Regions from separate parts of the Allofournierella sp. CML151 genome, predicted to be linked through region 2. Evidence: riboswitches for the same ligand, from Rfam matches in the RefSeq annotation. Region 2 holds a riboswitch; the other holds the start of a gene.
What was found. A riboswitch is a leader RNA that binds a small molecule or an ion and turns the genes downstream of it on or off. The one in region 2 is predicted to bind lysine.

Region 1 (8,326 bases), on a different contig from region 2:
GGGCGGTGGAACAGGCCGCCGGGCAGGGAGTGGAGGTGCTGTGCCTGCCGGAGCTGGGCCTCACCGGCTACACCTGCGAGGATCTGTTTTTCCAGCCGGTGCTGCAGCAGGGCGCGCTGGACGCGCTGGACACGGTGCTGAAGGCCACCGCCCACACCTCGGTGGTGTTCGTGGTGGGTCTGCCGCTGGCGGTGCGGGGCAAGCTGTACAACTGCGCCGCCGTCTGCCAGAGCGGGCGGCTGCTGGGCCTTGTGCCCAAGACCCATCTGCCCAGCTACAATGAGTTCTACGAGGGCCGCCGCTTCACCGCCGCCCCCGCCGGGACCTTCACGCTGCAGCTTCTGGGCCAGACCGTGCTGTTCGGCACAAAGCTGCTGTTCTGCCACCCCAAGGCGGATTGCTTTAAAATCGCGGTGGAGATCTGCGAGGACGTGTGGGCGCCGCTGCCCCCCAGCGTGGGCCACGCCATGGCCGGGGCCACCCTGATTCTGAATCTGTCCGCCAGCGACGAGGTGGTGGGCAAGGCGGAGTACCGCCGTCAGCTGATTGCGGGCCAGTCCGCCCGGCTGCTGTGCGGCTATCTGTACGCGGATGCGGGCCGGGGCGAGTCCACCACTGACCTGGTGTTCGCCGGGCATGACCTGATCTGCGAAAACGGGGCCATTCTGGCCCAGACCGAGCTGTTCGGCAGCGGCATGATCGTCAGCGAGGTGGATCTGGAGAAGCTGGCGGGCGAGCGGCTGAAGAACACCAGCTTTGCGGCGGTGAACGACGAGGGCTACACCACCGTGCAGCTGGCGGAGACCTGCGCCGACTGGCAGCCGGTGCGCCCGGTGGACCCGGCCCCCTTTGTGCCCGCGGGCGAGAGCGAGCGCATGCGCCGCTGCGAGGCCATTCTGGAGATGCAGGCCCAGGGCCTGCGCAAGCGGATGGAGCACACCCGCGCCGCCACCGCGGTGATCGGCATTTCCGGCGGTCTGGACAGCACCCTGGCGCTGCTGGTGGTGACCCGGGCCTTCCGGCTGATGGACAAGCCCCTCAAGGACGTGATCGCGGTGACCATGCCCTGCTTCGGCACCACAAAGCGCACCAAGTCCAACGCGGAGAAGCTGTGCGAGGCGCTGGGCGTGAGCCTGCGGCAGGTGAACATTGCGGATACGGTGCGCAGCAACTTTGCGGACATCGGCCACGACGAGTCGGTGCTGGACGTGACCTACGAAAACACCCAGGCCCGGGTGCGCACCCTGGTGCTGATGAACCTGGCCAACCGGATGGGCGGCCTGGTGATCGGCACCGGCGACCTGAGCGAGCTGGCCCTGGGCTGGGCCACCTACAACGGCGACCACATGAGCATGTACGGCGTGAACGGCTCGGTGCCCAAGACGCTGGTGCGGCACATCGTGGCCACCGTGGCCGCCAACAGCGAGCCCGCCCTGCGGGAGGTGCTGCAGGACATTCTGGACACCCCGGTCAGCCCCGAGCTGCTGCCCGCCAAGGAGAACGGCGAGATCGCCCAGCAGACCGAGGCCATCGTGGGCCCCTACGAGCTGCACGACTTCTTTTTGTACTATGCCATCCGCTGGGGCTTTGCGCCCAAAAAGATCTTCTGGCTGGCCCAGCGGGCCTTTGCCGGAGTCTATGAGGATGCGGTGCTGGTGCAGTGGCTGCGCAACTTCTACCGGCGCTTCTTTGCCCAGCAGTTCAAGCGCAGCTGTCTGCCGGACGGCCCCAAGGTGGGCACCGTGACCCTGTCGCCCCGGGGCGACTGGCGGATGCCCAGCGACGCCTGTGCCGCCCTCTGGCTGGCCCAGGTGGAGGAGCTGGAAAATACTTTGTAACCGATTATCGGGAGGGAAAACAAGATGAACAATCAGGAATATATGCTGCAGCAGGTAAAAGCGGTGCTGGCCATCGACAGCCCCAGCGGTTTTACCAAAAACGCAGTGGATTATCTGGTGAAGGAATACAAGGCCCTGGGCTATGAGCCCCAGGTCACCCGCAAGGGCGGCGTGCTGGTGCAGCTGAGCGCGGGCGACGGCTCCATGCCCGGCGACGGCATCCTGCAGGAGGCCCATCTGGACACGCTGGGCGGCATGGTGTGCGGCGTGAAGGCCAACGGCCGGCTGCGGCTCACCGCTCTGGGCGGCATGAACCCCAACAACGCCGAGGCCGAGAACGTGCGCATCTACACCCGGGAGGGCAAGGTCTACACCGGCGTGTGCCAGCTGACCGACGCCTCGGTGCATGTGAACGGCGACTACTCCAAGACCGAGCGCAGCTGGGATACCATGGAGGTTCTGCTGGACGAGATGGTCTTCTCCGAGGCCGAGGTCCACGCACTGGGCATCGAAAACGGCGACATCGTCTGCTTTGACCCCCGCACCACCGTCACCGAGAGCGGCTACATCAAGAGCCGTTTCCTGGACGACAAGCTGAGCGTGGCCATTCTGCTGGGCTATGCCCGTGCGCTGAAGGAGAGCGGCAAGACCACCCGGCGGGCGGTGTGGCAGCACATCACCGTGTTTGAGGAGGTGGGCCACGGCGGCTCCGCCTCGGTGCCCGAGGGTGTGGGCGAGGCCATCAGCGTGGACATGGGCTGCGTGGGCGAGGGCCTGGCCTGCAAGGAGCATCAGGTGTCCATCTGCGCCAAGGACAGCGGCGGTCCCTACCACTATGACGTGGTGAGCGGCCTGGTGGCGGCGGCCAAAGCGGCCGGTGTGGACTACGCGGTGGACGTGTACCCCCACTACGGCTCGGATGTGGAGGCCACCCTGCGGGCGGGCGCGGACCTGCGTCACGGCCTGATCGGCGCGGGCGTGTACGCCTCCCACGGCTACGAGCGCAGCCACGTGAAGGGCATGATGGCCACCTTCCAGCTGCTAAACGCTTACATCGAGACCGTTTAAAGCCGGATTTGATTACAAAAAAAGACCAAGTTTTCCACAGCGGCTTGACAAGCTGTGGAAAATAGAGTAATATGGCAACTAAATTCATATCGCTGTGATAGAGGCGCGGTGTTCAAGAGTAGCACGCGGCATTCGGGGCAGACCCCCGCCGCTGCAAAAGGGAACACCGCCGAAGGAAGCGAACCCGGTCTGGGGGGGCGCTTGCCTGGGTCGGCGGAGAAGATCCGCCGGACTGTCACGAAGTTTTTTCGTGAAGCGCTATCCAAGGGAAACCGAAGGGGCGGCCCGGCCGGGGCTGCCTGCAACGTGCCGCGTTCGTTTGCGGTGCGCACGGAGACTTCCGCGGGGCTGCTTTTCGAAAGGAAAGCAGCCCCGTTTTTTTGCGTGGCGGGCAGCGGTAAAGCAAAAGGAGGAAAAACACAATGAAAAAGATCGCAAGCCTTGTGCTGGCGCTGCTGCTGTTTGCCGCCCTTCCCGGCGGTCTGGCCGTTTCGGCCGAGGGCAGCGTGCTGGACGACAACACCCTGACGGTGGCCATGGAGTGCGCCTACGCCCCCTACAACTGGACCCAGCCGGATTCTTCCAACGGCGCGGTGCCCATCAAGGACAGCGCCGACTACGCCAACGGCTACGATGTGATGATGGCCAAGAAGATTGCCGAGGCTCTGGGTATGGAGCTGGAGATCGTGCGGCTGGACTGGGATTCCCTGGTGCCCGCCGTGCAGAGCGGCACCGTGGACTGCGTGATTGCGGGCCAGTCCATCACCAGTGAGCGGCTGGAGTCGGTGGATTTCACCGCCCCCTACTTCTACGCCTCCATCGTGAGCCTGACCCGGGCCGACAGCCCCTATGCCCAGGCCCAGGGCCTGAGCGAGCTGGCGGGCGCCACCGCCACCAGCCAGCTGGGCACCATCTGGTACGACGGCTGTCTGCCCCAGATTCCGGACGTCACCATCCTCACCCCGCAGGAATCCGCCCCCGCCATGCTGATGGCGCTGGAGACCGGCCGGGCAAATCTGGTGGTCACCGATATCCCCACCGCAAAGGCGGCGCTGAACGCCTACAGCGACTTCGTGCTGCTGGACTTCAACGACAGCGAGGATAATTTCCAGGTCTCCAGCGAGGATGTGAACATCGGCATCTCGGTGCAGAAGGGCAACACCGAACTGAAGGACGCCATCAACGGTGTGCTGGCCACCATGACCGAGGACGACTACAACGCCATGATGGATGAGGCCATTGCCATCCAGCCCCTGAGCGACGGCCTGCCCGAGGGCTTCTTTGCCCAGATCGGGTACCTGCTGCAGAACTACGGCACCAACTACCTGAAGGGTGCGGGCATCACCATCGTGATCGCGGTGATCTGCACCGCCATCGGCTGTGTGATCGGCCTTGGCTGCGGCATCGTGCAGACCATCCCGGTGGAAAAGCGGGACGGCATGGGCAAAAAGGTGCTGCTGGGCGCGGCCCGCGCCGTGCTGCGGGTGTATGTGGAGGTCTTCCGCGGCACCCCCATGATTCTGCAGGCGGTGCTGATCTTCTACGGCGCGGCCTTCCTGTTCGGCTGGAACCTGGACATGTGGACCGCCGCTCTGGTGATCGTATCGGTGAACACCGGCGCTTACATGGCCGAGTCGGTGCGCGGCGGCATTCTGTCCATCCCGGTGGGCCAGACCGAGGGCGCCAAGGCCATCGGCCTGACCCATGTGCAGACCATGACCAGCATCATTCTGCCCCAGGCGCTGCGCAACATCATGCCTCAGATCGGCAACAACCTGATTATCAATATCAAGGATACTTCCGTGCTGTTCATCATCGGCGTGGCCGAGCTGTTCAGCATCCACAAGGGCGTGGTGGGCGCCACTTACGCCTACTTCCCCTCGGCAGTGATCGAGATGGCCATCTATCTGGTGATGACTCTGGTCTGCTCGGCCATCCTGCGCTGGGTGGAAAAGCGGATGGACGGCGAATCCAGCTACGCGCTGGTGAAGCAGACCGGCGGCCTGAACGCCCCTCCCTATGTGGAGCACGGCAAGCCGCGCACCGGCAACCTGGACCTGTGAGAAAAGGGGGAAGAGCAAGATGAATACTACCGAAACCGGCGCCATTGTAGAGGTGCGCCACCTGAATAAATCCTTCGGCCCGCGGGAGATTCTGCGGGACATCAACTTCACCGTCTGCAAGGGCGACGTGACCACCATCATCGGCCCCTCCGGCAGCGGCAAGTCCACGCTGCTGCGCTGTTTGAACCTGCTGGAGACGCCCTCCGGCGGCGAGATTCTGTTCCACGGGCAGAACATCGGCGAGAGCGCCAACATCCCCGCCTACCGCACCAAGGTGGGCATGGTGTTCCAGTCCTTCAACCTGTTCTCCAACCTGACCGTGCTGGAGAACTGCATGCTGGGCCAGCGCAAGGCATTGAAGCGCAGCAAGGCCGAGGCGGAGCAGAAGGCTCTGTTCTATCTGGAAAAGGTGGGCATGGCCGAATATGTGAACGCCAAGCCCAGCCAGCTTTCCGGCGGCCAGCAGCAGCGGGTGGCCATCGCCCGGGCTCTTGCCATGGAGCCGGAGCTGCTGCTCTTCGACGAGCCCACCAGTGCCCTGGACCCGGAGATGGTGGGCGAGGTGCTGAACGTAATGCAGAAGCTGGCCGCCGAGGGCATGACCATGATCGTGGTCACCCACGAGATGGCCTTCGCCCGGGACGTGAGCAACCATGTGGTGTTCATGGCCGACGGCGTGATCTGTGAGGAGGGCGAACCGCACCAGCTGTTCGAGCAGCCGAAAAGCGAGCGCACCGCCGAGTTCCTGGCCCGCTTCCGGCAGGGCTGAGCCTCAAACAGAAAACAAAACAAGCAAAAAAGGCATCGGGAAAATTCCCGATGCCTTTTTGCTTTGTGTTGAAAAAGAAGCAATCAGACCTTCACGATCCAGCCCTTTTCGTCGGGCAGAACGCCCCACTGGATACCGGTGAGGGTGTCGTACAGGCGCTGGGTCACTTCGCCGATGTTGCCGTCGTTCACGGTCACCTCGTCGCCCTCGTAGTACAGCTTGCCCACCGGGCTGACCACCGCGGCGGTGCCGGTGCCGAACACCTCTTCCAGCTTGCCGGCGTGGGCGGCGTCCATGACCTCCTGAATGGACAGGCGGGTGTCGCAGTCCACGGTGTAGCCCCAGTCACGCAGCAGCTCGATGCAGCTCATGCGGGTGATGCCGGGCAGCACGGTGCCAACGGTGGGAGCGGTGCGGATGACGCCGTCGATCTTGAAGAAGCAGTTCATGCTGCCCACTTCCTCCACGTACTTGCGCTCCACGCCGTCCAGCCAGAGCACCTGGCTGTAGCCCAGGTCGTGGGCCTTCATCTGGCCCGCCAGGCTGGCTGCGTAGTTGCCGCCGCACTTGATGAAGCCGGTGCCGCCGGGAGTGGCGCGCACATACTCGTCCTCCACGTAGATCTTCACCGGGTCCAGGCCCTCGGCGTAGTAGGCGCCGGAGGGGGAGGCGATGACGATGAACTCATAGGTGGCGCTGGGCTTTACACCCAGGTGCGGCTCGGTGGCGATGGTGAAGGGGCGCAGGTACAGGCTGGTGCCGGGAGCGCTGGGCACCCAGTCACGGTCCACATCCACCAGAGCCTTCACCGCCTGCACGAAGTCCTCCACCGGGATGGTGGGGATGCACAGACGCTCGTGGGTGCTCTGCAGGCGCTCGGCGTTCTTTTCCGGGCGGAACAGCTGCACCTGGCCCTCGGCGGTGCGGTAGGCCTTCATGCCCTCAAAGCTCTCCTGGGCATAGTGGAAGACCATGGCGGCAGGGTCCAGCGAGATGGGCTGGTAGGGCTCGATGCGGGGCGAATGCCAGCCCTGGCCCTCGGTGTAGTCCATGCGGAACATATGGTCGGTGTAATGGGTGCCGAAGCCCAGATTGTTCTCATCGGGCTTTGCCTTGGGTGTGGTGGTTTTGGTTACTTTGATCTCCAACATGAAACAGGTCCTCCCTCTTGCGGCCGGTGGATATGCGCCGCCGCCTGTGATTGGCTTTTATAATGTGACCATTATAGAACCTGTTTGGTGCTTCCGTCAAGACTTTTTTGCTTTAAAAGGGTGGCCTGGTAGCGCGAAATAGCGAATTGACGCCGCACATGCCCTTTATATATAAGGAAAGCCCCCGCTTTTGGGAAAAGAAGAGGCTGGCAGGTGGTGAAATCCCTCACAAACATAAACTTAACATTGCCCCGGGCAGAAAGGGCGCGGATTCGTGGTTTTGTAAAATTTCTTTACATAAAATTGGGCAGTTTAACAAAAGCCTAACGGAACCATGCGGGCGGATTTTGCAAACCGGGCGGTATAATGATACCAGTTTCGCGGGAAAGCGAAGCACAAGCGAGACCGAAACTCCGCCCCCACAAAACACAGGAGCGGGGAGAGCGGAAGAAATTCATTGGAATGAATTGAGAAGAAGAGGGAGTAAGACAAGATGAAAATGAAGCGTTTTATGGCAATGGCTATTGCATGTGTTATGGCTGCCGGTCTGGTAGCCTGCGGCGGCTCTGAGAGCACCGCTACCACCAGCACCGCTGGTTCCACCGCCGGTTCCACCACCGCCAGCACTGCCGAAGAGACCACCGCTGACCTGAGCGGCGCGGTAGCCACCGGCGGCTCCACCAGCGTGGAGAAGGTGATCGGCGCTCTGAGCGAGGCTTTCATGGAAGCCAACCCCGGCGTGGACGTTACTTATGATCCCACCGGCAGCAGCGCAGGCGTGACCGGCGCTGCCGACGGCACCCTGGACATCGGCCTGTCCAGCCGCGCTCTGAAGGAAGAGGAGATCTCCAAGGGCCTGAAGGAGACCACCTTCGCCCTGGACGGCATCGCCATCGTGGTGAACACCGAGAACACCGCCACGGACCTGAGCCTGGAGCAGATCGCAAAGCTGGCTACCGGCGAGATCACTAACTGGAGCGAAGTGGGCGGCCCCGATGCCCCCGTTGTTCTGATCGGCCGTGAGGCTGGTTCCGGTACCCGCGACGGCTTCGAGAGCATCGTTGGCGTGGAAGACAAGTGCGCTTACGAGCAGGAGCTCACCAGCACCGGCGCCGTTCTGGCCGGTGTTGCCGCTAACCCCAACGCCTTCGGCTACGTTTCTCTGGCCAGCGTTGACGACACCGTGAAGATGGTCACCGTGGACGGCGTTGCCGCCAGCGAGGAGACCGTCAAGGACGGCAGCTACAAGATTCAGCGCCCCTTCGTGTTCGCCACCAAGGAGGGCGAGGAGCTGAGCGCTCAGGCCCAGGCCTTCTACGACTTCGCTCTGAGCGAGGAAGCCGCTGAGCTGATCGCTGCCGCCGGCGCGGTACCCATGGTTTAACAAGAAGGCTATATGCCTTCGCCTGACACCCTCAAAGGCCGGCATGCCGGCGA
Region 2 (8,326 bases):
TGGCCGCGATCAGGCGGCAAGTTAGGTGGCACCGCGGATCCGGCAGCGATTCGTCCTAAGAAAAGGACGGGATCGCTGCCGGATTTTTCATTGTTAAAGGAGAGAAAACATGAAACGCATCGACATCAAGGCACTGTTCAGCGCTCCCCCGGCGGACGGCACCACCGTGACCGTGTGCGGCTGGGCCAAGACCGTGCGGGATTCCAAGAACATCGGCTTCATCGAGCTGAGCGACGGTACCTGCTTCAAGAACCTGCAGATCGTGTTCGAGGCCGGCAAGCTGGAGAACTACAAGGACGTGGCCAAGGCCGGCGTGGGTACCAGCATGCAGGTTGTGGGTCGTGTGGTGCTGACCCCCGGCGCCAAGCAGCCCCTGGAGATCAACGCCGACAGCGTGGAGCTGCTGGACGTATGCCCCTCCGATTATCCCCTGCAGAAGAAACGCCACAGCGTGGAGTTCCTGCGCACCATGCCCCATCTGCGTCCCCGCACCAACACCTTCGCGGCGGCCTTCCGTGTGCGCAGCACCGCGGCCTATGCCATCCACAAGTTCTTCCAGGAGAACGGCTTTGTGTATGTGCATACTCCGCTGATCACCGGTTCTGACTGTGAGGGCGCCGGCGAGATGTTCCGTGTGACCACCCTGGACCTGAACAACCTGCCCCGCACCGAGGACGGCAAGGTGGATTTCAGCCAGGATTTCTTCGGCCGCAGCACCAACCTGACCGTGTCCGGTCAGCTGGAGGGCGAGGCTATGGCGCTGGCCTTCGGTAAGATTTATACCTTTGGCCCCACCTTCCGCGCCGAGAATTCCAACACCCCCCGCCACGCCGCCGAGTTCTGGATGATCGAGCCCGAGATGGCCTTTGCGGACCTGACCGATTACATGGACAACGCCGAGGCCATGGTGAAGTACGTGATCGGCTATGTGCTGGAGCACTGCCCCGATGAGATGGCCTTCTTCAACCAGTTCTTCGACAAGGGCCTGCTGGAGCGCCTGAACGCTCTGGTGAACGCCGAGTTTGCCCGGGTCAGCTACACCGACGCGGTGGAGCTGCTGAAGGAGCACAACGACCAGTTCCAGTACAAGGTGGAATGGGGCGTGGACCTGCAGACCGAGCACGAGCGTTACCTCACCGAGCAGATCTTCAAAAAGCCGGTGTTCGTGACCGATTATCCCAAGGAGATCAAGAGCTTCTACATGCGCCAGAACGAGGACGGCAAGACCGTTGCCGCGGCCGATATGCTGGTGCCCGGCGTGGGTGAGCTGATCGGCGGCAGCCAGCGTGAGGAGCGCTACGAGCTGCTGAAGGCCCGCATGGAAGAGCTGGGCATGGATTGCACCGACTACACCTGGTACATGGATCTGCGCCGCTTCGGCAGCGCCAAGCATGCCGGTTACGGTCTAGGCTTCGAGCGCCTGATCATGTACTTGACCGGCATCCCCAACATCCGCGACGTTCTGCCCTTCCCCCGCACCGCCGGCGGTTTTTGAGCGGACTCGACCGGTAACGGGAAGCGGTACGCAAACGGGTACGCACCGGATTTTTCTCAGCGAGGTACGCCAGCACCCATTTGACGACTCGACCGGTTTCCCAAACAATAAACAAAACCCAATCAAGCCGGATGCACGCTTTTGCTGCGTGCATCCGGCTTTTTTGTTCCGCCAGATCGTCCGGGCTTGCCGGGGCGGTCTGCCCGCGGTATCATAAAGGCGAATGGATGTGCAAACAGGGGGGATGAACGGAATGAAGCGATGGATGACAGCGGCGCTCTGCCTGCTGCTGGCGGTCAGCCTCACCGGCTGCACCCTGCTGGAGCGGACTGCCGGTCAGGTCAGCGAAATCCTGTGGCGGATTGAACAGATGCTTTCCGCCCCGGCACAGCAGGAGTCCCAGCCTGCCCCCACGCCGGAGCCCCGCTGGGTGGAGCTGGAGGCCTACGATCTGATGCAGCAGGGTTTCGGTCCCTTCACCGATGCGCTGGAGGAATGGCTGCGCCAGGGTCTGGAGGATGCCGAAAACCTGAGCTGGAATCTGCATTCCCTGTCCCTGACTCTGGGCACAGACGGCCTGCCCCTTTCCATGGAGGCGGATTTGTATGCCTACCGGGATGGACAATTCCTCCAGGGGTACCGGATGGAATGGAACGCGGTCACCGGCCGTCTGTACCAGGATGTGAATAACGTGGGGACTCTGATGGATAGCGATGCCGGAACCAGCGCGGACACCTCGGAAAATCCCAACCTGCGGCTGGAGCTTGTGGCTGAGCGGCTGCGCGCCCTGCCTCAAGACGATCTGCAGATGGCGCTGGGCACTCCCCTTCTGGTGGAATTCACCGCCTTTTCCCGCCCGGAGGGCGGTCAGACTGTGGTGGACATGTCAGCGGCCCCGGAGGGCTTTGATCTGGCCATGTACCAGGCGGGACAATACGGCAAGGCGGATGGCTCCCCCACCTGGATGCTCACCGTGCGCCAGGCGGAGGATGAGGATCGGGCAGGTACCCGCACCGCACGCTTCTGCTTTGCGCCGGCGGACGAAGCACGCTGGCTGGGCAATCCGCAGCTGTATGAACAGACCGATATCCGGGTCACAAATGAGGGGCATCTGTTCTACACCCGGGACTGGGGCGAAAACTGGAACGCCCTGCCCAGCCGGTTCGAGGGACTGCTGGCGGAATGCATCGAAGCCTGCACCGCCGTGACCCGCAGCAGCTGGTATATCTCCCCGCAGGAGGACGGCCCGGTGGGCTTTGTGCTGGGCGGCGAACTGCCGGTGATCGTCTACAGCCCGGACGGCGGCACCACCTGGCGGGAACAGGCCATGGGCAGCTATCCCCACACGCCGGACCGGCGGATGCTCTGTGGGGCGCCGGACGGCACCCTATATGCGGCGGCGGGCTGCGACTGGAGCATGGGCACCGGCGGAAAGACCGAGCTGTTTCGCTGCTCCCCCGGCGGCGAGGGCTTTGAAGCGCTTGCACTGCCCGCCGAGGTGGATGGTCACTACCCCATCTGCGGCGTGGCGGCCGGTGCCGAAGGCGCGCTGGTGATCTCGGTGGAGACCTCCAGCGAAAACAACTGGCCGGACCTTTATTACAGCCCGGACCGGGGCGAAAGCTGGCAGACGCTGGAGCTGCCCTGGGAGGATGCACAGCTGGACGGTGTGGGGTTCTTGTACCGGGTGTCCTGGCTGCGGCAGCAGGAGGACGGCAGCTGGCAGCTCTGCCTGACCCAGGAACCCACCGGCGTGAACGGATACGACTGGTGCGCCGTTTTCGCTGCTCAGGCGGTGGATGGACCCTGGACCTATCAGGCAAAACAGCCGGACCCGGCCTCCTGTTGAGCAAAAATGGCTGAAAATGCACAAAAGACGTATAAAAATAAGAAAAAAGCCGTTGACAAGCGCGCATTACCGTTTTATTATAGGAAAGTAAATTGAATACCACACAATAGAGGCGCAAACCGTATGGTACTGCAAAGGGAGGCCTGCCGGCCAAAGATCTTTGCAGGAAGAGGCGGTTTGCCGAAACAGATTCCCAGGCGGCAGCGGGGTGTCTGTTGGGGTGCCGTCCAGCAGGCGGCGCACTCTCACTTGAACAAAGTGGTGGCGCTATTGGGGTTTTGTTCCGTTCTTTCACAGGGGGGTGGCGATGCAAATTCCGGCGTCGCGGCCCCTCTTTTTTTGCGGCATGGTCGGGGCGTGACGGGTGGTTGTGATGGTATCCGATGGAATACAAAGGAGGAATCACAACATCATGTCGAACTTTCTGAATGCCCTGAACAACATCATCTGGGGCCCGCCGCTGATCATCCTGATGATCGTTACCGGTGTGTACTTCACCCTGCGCACCAAGTTCTTCCAGGTACGTCACCTGGGCTACATCTTCAGCCGTACCCTGGGCCGGCTGTTCCACCGCACCGACGAGAGCGCCGATGAAAAGGGCCTGCTCACTCCCTACGAAGCCATTGCCACCGCTGTGGGCGGCTCGGTGGGCTTCGGCAACATTGCGGGCGTGGCCACCGCCGTGACCACCGGCGGCCCCGGCGCTGTGTTCTGGATGTGGCTCACCGCCTTCCTGGGCATGCTCATCAAGCAGGTGGAGGTGACCCTGGCGGTGTACTACCGCCGCACCGATGAAAACGGCGTGCCCTACGGCGGCCCCACCTACTATATGGAGCGGGGCCTTGGCGAGGAGCGCCACTGGGGCAAGCTGTGGCTGCCGCTGGCCTTTGTGTTCGGCATCGGCATCTTCTCCACCTTCTTCATCAGCGCCTCCACCTTCACCACCTCTGAGGTGGTGGCTCAGTCTCTGGGCGTTCCCCAGGCCATCGCGGCGCTGATCATTGTGCTGCTTCTGTACTTTATGATCTGGGGCGGCGTGAAAAAGCTGGGTCAGATTCTCACCAAGCTGGTGCCCATTATGAGCCTGTCCTACCTGATTCTGGGCATCATTATTATCCTCATGCATCTGGACAATCTGCTGCCCACCCTGGGCGCCATTTTTGGCGAGGCCTTCACCGGTTCCGCCGCGCTGGGCGGCTTTGCGGGCGCCAGCGTGTCCAAGGTGATCTCCACCGGCATGGCCCGCAGCGTATACTCCAACGAGGCTGGCTGGGGCAGCAGTCCCATGATCCACGCCTCCAGCCAGACCCGCCACCCGGTGGAGCAGGGGCTGTGGGGCTCCTTTGAGGTGTTTGTGGACACCTTCGTGGTCTGCACCATCACCGCCATCACCGTGCTGGTTTCCGGCGAGTGGACCAGCGGCGCCACCAACGCCACCCTGGCGCTGAATGTGTTCACCCACAACTTCGGCATGTTCGGCACCGTGATCCTGACCCTCATCATGGTGGTATTCTCGATCACCACCTCCGGTGGCTGGTATGCCTACTACGAAGTGGTACTGCGCCATCTGGCCAAGAACCATCCCCAGGTCAAGAAGTACCTGCTGCTCATGTTCAAGTACTTCTACGCAGTGCCTCCCTTCCTGCTGACTTTGTACCTGATCTATGTGGGCGATCTGAGCATCTGGACCCTGGTGGACATCACCAGCGGCATTCCCACCTTTGTGAACGTGGCGGTGATCCTGATTCTGTCCGGCCAGTACCTCAAGCTGCTCAAGGACTACAAGGCACGCTACATGCACATCGGCCAGGTGGACCCGAATATGGCCATCTTCTATGAAGATAAGCCCGAAGTAAAGGCAGCTTTGGAAAAAGAGAAGGCGGCTCAGAAATAATTCAACGCAGAACAATGCAGGCCGGGGCCTTTTTGAAGAGGCCCCGGCTTTTGACCAATGGAGGAACTTTTTATGCGTACTCTTTATGAAAACGGGCGGGTCTACACCGGCCAGCTGCCCCTGACCGAGGCCTTTGTGGTGGAGGACGGCCGCTTTGTCTTTGCGGGCGGCGCGGAGCAGGCCCGGCTGGCAGCCGGGCCGGAGGCCCAGGTGGTGGATCTGGAAGGGGCCTTTGTCTGCGCGGGCTTCAACGATTCCCACATGCATCTGCTCAACTACGGTTATGCACTGCAGGTGGCGGACCTGTCCAGCCACACCGGATCGCTGGCAGAGGTGCTGGACACCATGCGCGCCTTTTTGAAGGAGAAGAACTTCGCCCCCGGTCAGTGGGTGCGGGGCCGCGGCTGGAATCACGACTATTTCACCGATGAACAGCGCTTCCCCACCCGGCAGGATCTGGACCAGGTGAGCCGGGAGCATCCGGTGTGCATTGTACGCACCTGTGGCCACACCTGTGTGGTGAACACCAAGGCCTTGGAGATGATCGGTGTTACCGCCGCAACCCCGCAGCCGGAAGGCGGCTGCTTTGAAATCGGACCGGACGGTCAGCCCAACGGCGTGTTCCGGGAAAACGGCATGGAGCTGGTGTATTCCAAGCTGCCCAAGCCCAGCGTGGAGGATTTGAAGACCATGCTGCTGGACGCTCAGAAGCACTTGAACGCCTATGGCGTGACCTCCTGCCAGACCGACGACTTCGACGCCTTTGCCACCGTGGACTGGCGGGAGGTGATGGAGGCCTACGCCCAGCTGGAGGCCGAGGGCAAGATGACCGTGCGTATGTACCAGCAGGCCCAGCTCACCAGTGTGAAGGCGCTGGAGGAGTTCATTGCCGAGGGCTATAACACCGGCTGGGGCGACGAATGGGTCAAGGTGGGCCCGCTGAAGATTCTGGGCGACGGCTCTCTGGGCGCCCGCAGCGCCTACCTGAGCCGGGATTATGCCGACAAGCCCGGCTACCGGGGCATCGCCATCTATACGCAGCAGCAGTTCGACGACCTGATCGGCTGTGCCAACGAACACGGCATGCAGGTGGCGGTGCACACCATCGGCGACGGCATTCTGGACCGGGTGCTGGAATCCTACGAGAAGGCGCTGGCGGAGCATCCCCGGGCGGACCATCGCCACGGTGTGGTGCACTGCCAGATCACCCGCCCCGACCAGCTGAAAAAGATCGAGGAGATGGGCCTGCAAGTGTATGCCCAGCCCATCTTCCTGGACTACGACATCCATATGGTCACCGACCGGGTGGGCGAGGAGCTGGCCTCCACCAGCTACGCCTTCCGCACCCTGATGGACGCGGGGGTCTGGGTGTCCAGCGGCACCGACTGCCCGGTGGAGCTGCCCCGGGCACTGGCCTGCATCCAGTGCGCCGTGACCCGCAGCACGCTGAAGGGCGATGCGGGCCCCTACCGCCCGGAAGAGGCCTTTACGGTGCAGCAGGCCATCGACAGCTACACCATCCACGCGGCCCACGCCTCCTTTGAGGAGAACGAAAAGGGCCGCATCGCTCCGGGATATCTGGCGGACTTTGTGGTACTGGGGCAGGACCCCTTCGCCGTCGATCCCACCGCCATCCAGAACATTCCGGTGAAGGCCGTCTATGTGGGCGGCAAGTGTGTGCATCAGGCATAAAAGCATACAAAAAGGACCTGTTCTCATTGAGAACAGGTCCTTTTTTCTTGTTTATCGGGAATTCGTCAGCCGGTCCTGCGCCAGATACAGTACCAGCCCGGCGAAGCAGAGCACGAAGCCGAAGCCCATGGCCAGCGGCAGAAATACGTCCGCCGCCCGGCCGAACACCAGGTTGGTGAACTGGCACCAGGTCCATGAGAAGGGCGTTCAGGCTCAGCGCGGTGGCCCGGTCGCCGGTGGTCACCTGCCGGTTCTGCAGCGTGGTCTGCAAGGGGGTGAACAGGCTGTGGCAGACCCGCAGCAGTAGGATTGCCGCCACTGAAACCAGCGGGCCCTGCGTCAGCGCCAGCGCCAGGCAGGCAGCCGCCGCCAGGCCCAGCAGCAGCGCACCGGTGCGCCGCTCCCCCAGCCAGCCGGTAAGCCGGGCGGAAAACCCGCCGCACAGCCCCAGCAGCGTCATGACCACATAGACGGCGGCGATGGCGCTGGCCGAAAGCCCGGCCCGGGTGTATTGCACCTGATTCAAAAAGGTGGTGATGGTCTGGTGTGCCTCGTTCAAAAATGCCGCCGCCAGCACTAAAAGCAGCAGCCGGGGACTGCGGGCCAGCTGCCCCAGCAGCGCGGCGAAATCCGCCAGCTGGTGGCTGGCTGTTCTCGCCTGGCTGGGATGTACCTCCCGCAGGAAAAGCGCCAGCACCGCAGCGGCCCCGTAGCTGAACACGGTGAGCAGGCCCGCCAGCCGGTAATTTTCACCCACAAACACCGCATATACGGCACTGGCCGCCAGCAGTCCGGCCATGCCCAGATTGTTGTAGATACTGAAGACCCGGTGGCTTTCCTCATCCGGGCAGGAAAGATACAGAATACTCACGTCCAGACCGGAAAGTCCGGCGCATACCACGCTGAGCATCAGCCGCTCGGCCAGAAAACCGCCGAAGCCGCTGGCCTGCCAGAACACGATTTTGGAAAGAAAATACAGCCCGCAGCATAAAATCATGGAGCAGCGATAGCCGATCCGGTCGGCCAGAATGCCCCAGGGCACCTCCAGCGCCAGGGCCAGCGCCAGCGAGATGCTCTCGATCAGGGTGATCTGAAAAACGCTCACCCCCGCCGCCTGGCGGTACAGGGTTGCGATCGGCCCGTAGAACACCATGCCCTGCAAAAGGGCAATGGCGTACATCAGCCGGATGTTCCGTTTGTTTTCCATTGCAGCAAAAAAACCGTCCTTTGTCTGAAAATACCGCACAGCAAACACCGCCTCGCGCAGTTGCGCAAAGCGGCTGTTACGCCTGTGAGGAATTTTTAGATGGGACGGTTCATATGCAGATTCTCCTGATGCGGGGCAGATTGGCCCGTAAATTTGCTTTATTGTATCACAGCGGAAAATTGTTTGCAA

Region 1: another riboswitch for lysine. It lies ahead of PH256_RS15255 (ABC transporter substrate-binding protein/permease); the one in region 2 lies ahead of PH256_RS10275 (alanine/glycine:cation symporter family protein).

What each region holds. Positions count from the first base shown of each region.
Region 1 covers NZ_JAPNNW010000005.1:100,502-108,827, forward strand. The annotation lists gene PH256_RS05545 (NAD(+) synthase) at 1-1,838, shown strand, start outside; gene PH256_RS05550 (M42 family metallopeptidase) at 1,863-2,906, shown strand; lysine riboswitch at 2,997-3,175, shown strand; gene PH256_RS15255 (ABC transporter substrate-binding protein/permease) at 3,329-4,969, shown strand; gene PH256_RS05565 (amino acid ABC transporter ATP-binding protein) at 4,989-5,738, shown strand; gene PH256_RS05570 (branched-chain amino acid aminotransferase) at 5,822-6,889, opposite strand; gene PH256_RS05575 (phosphate ABC transporter substrate-binding protein) at 7,383-8,273, shown strand.
Region 2 covers NZ_JAPNNW010000013.1:36,130-44,455, forward strand. The annotation lists gene asnS (asparagine--tRNA ligase) at 110-1,495, shown strand; gene PH256_RS10270 (WD40/YVTN/BNR-like repeat-containing protein) at 1,749-3,344, shown strand; lysine riboswitch at 3,444-3,622, shown strand; gene PH256_RS10275 (alanine/glycine:cation symporter family protein) at 3,757-5,238, shown strand; gene PH256_RS10280 (amidohydrolase) at 5,311-6,930, shown strand; partial or broken gene PH256_RS10285 (MFS transporter) at 7,178-8,137, opposite strand.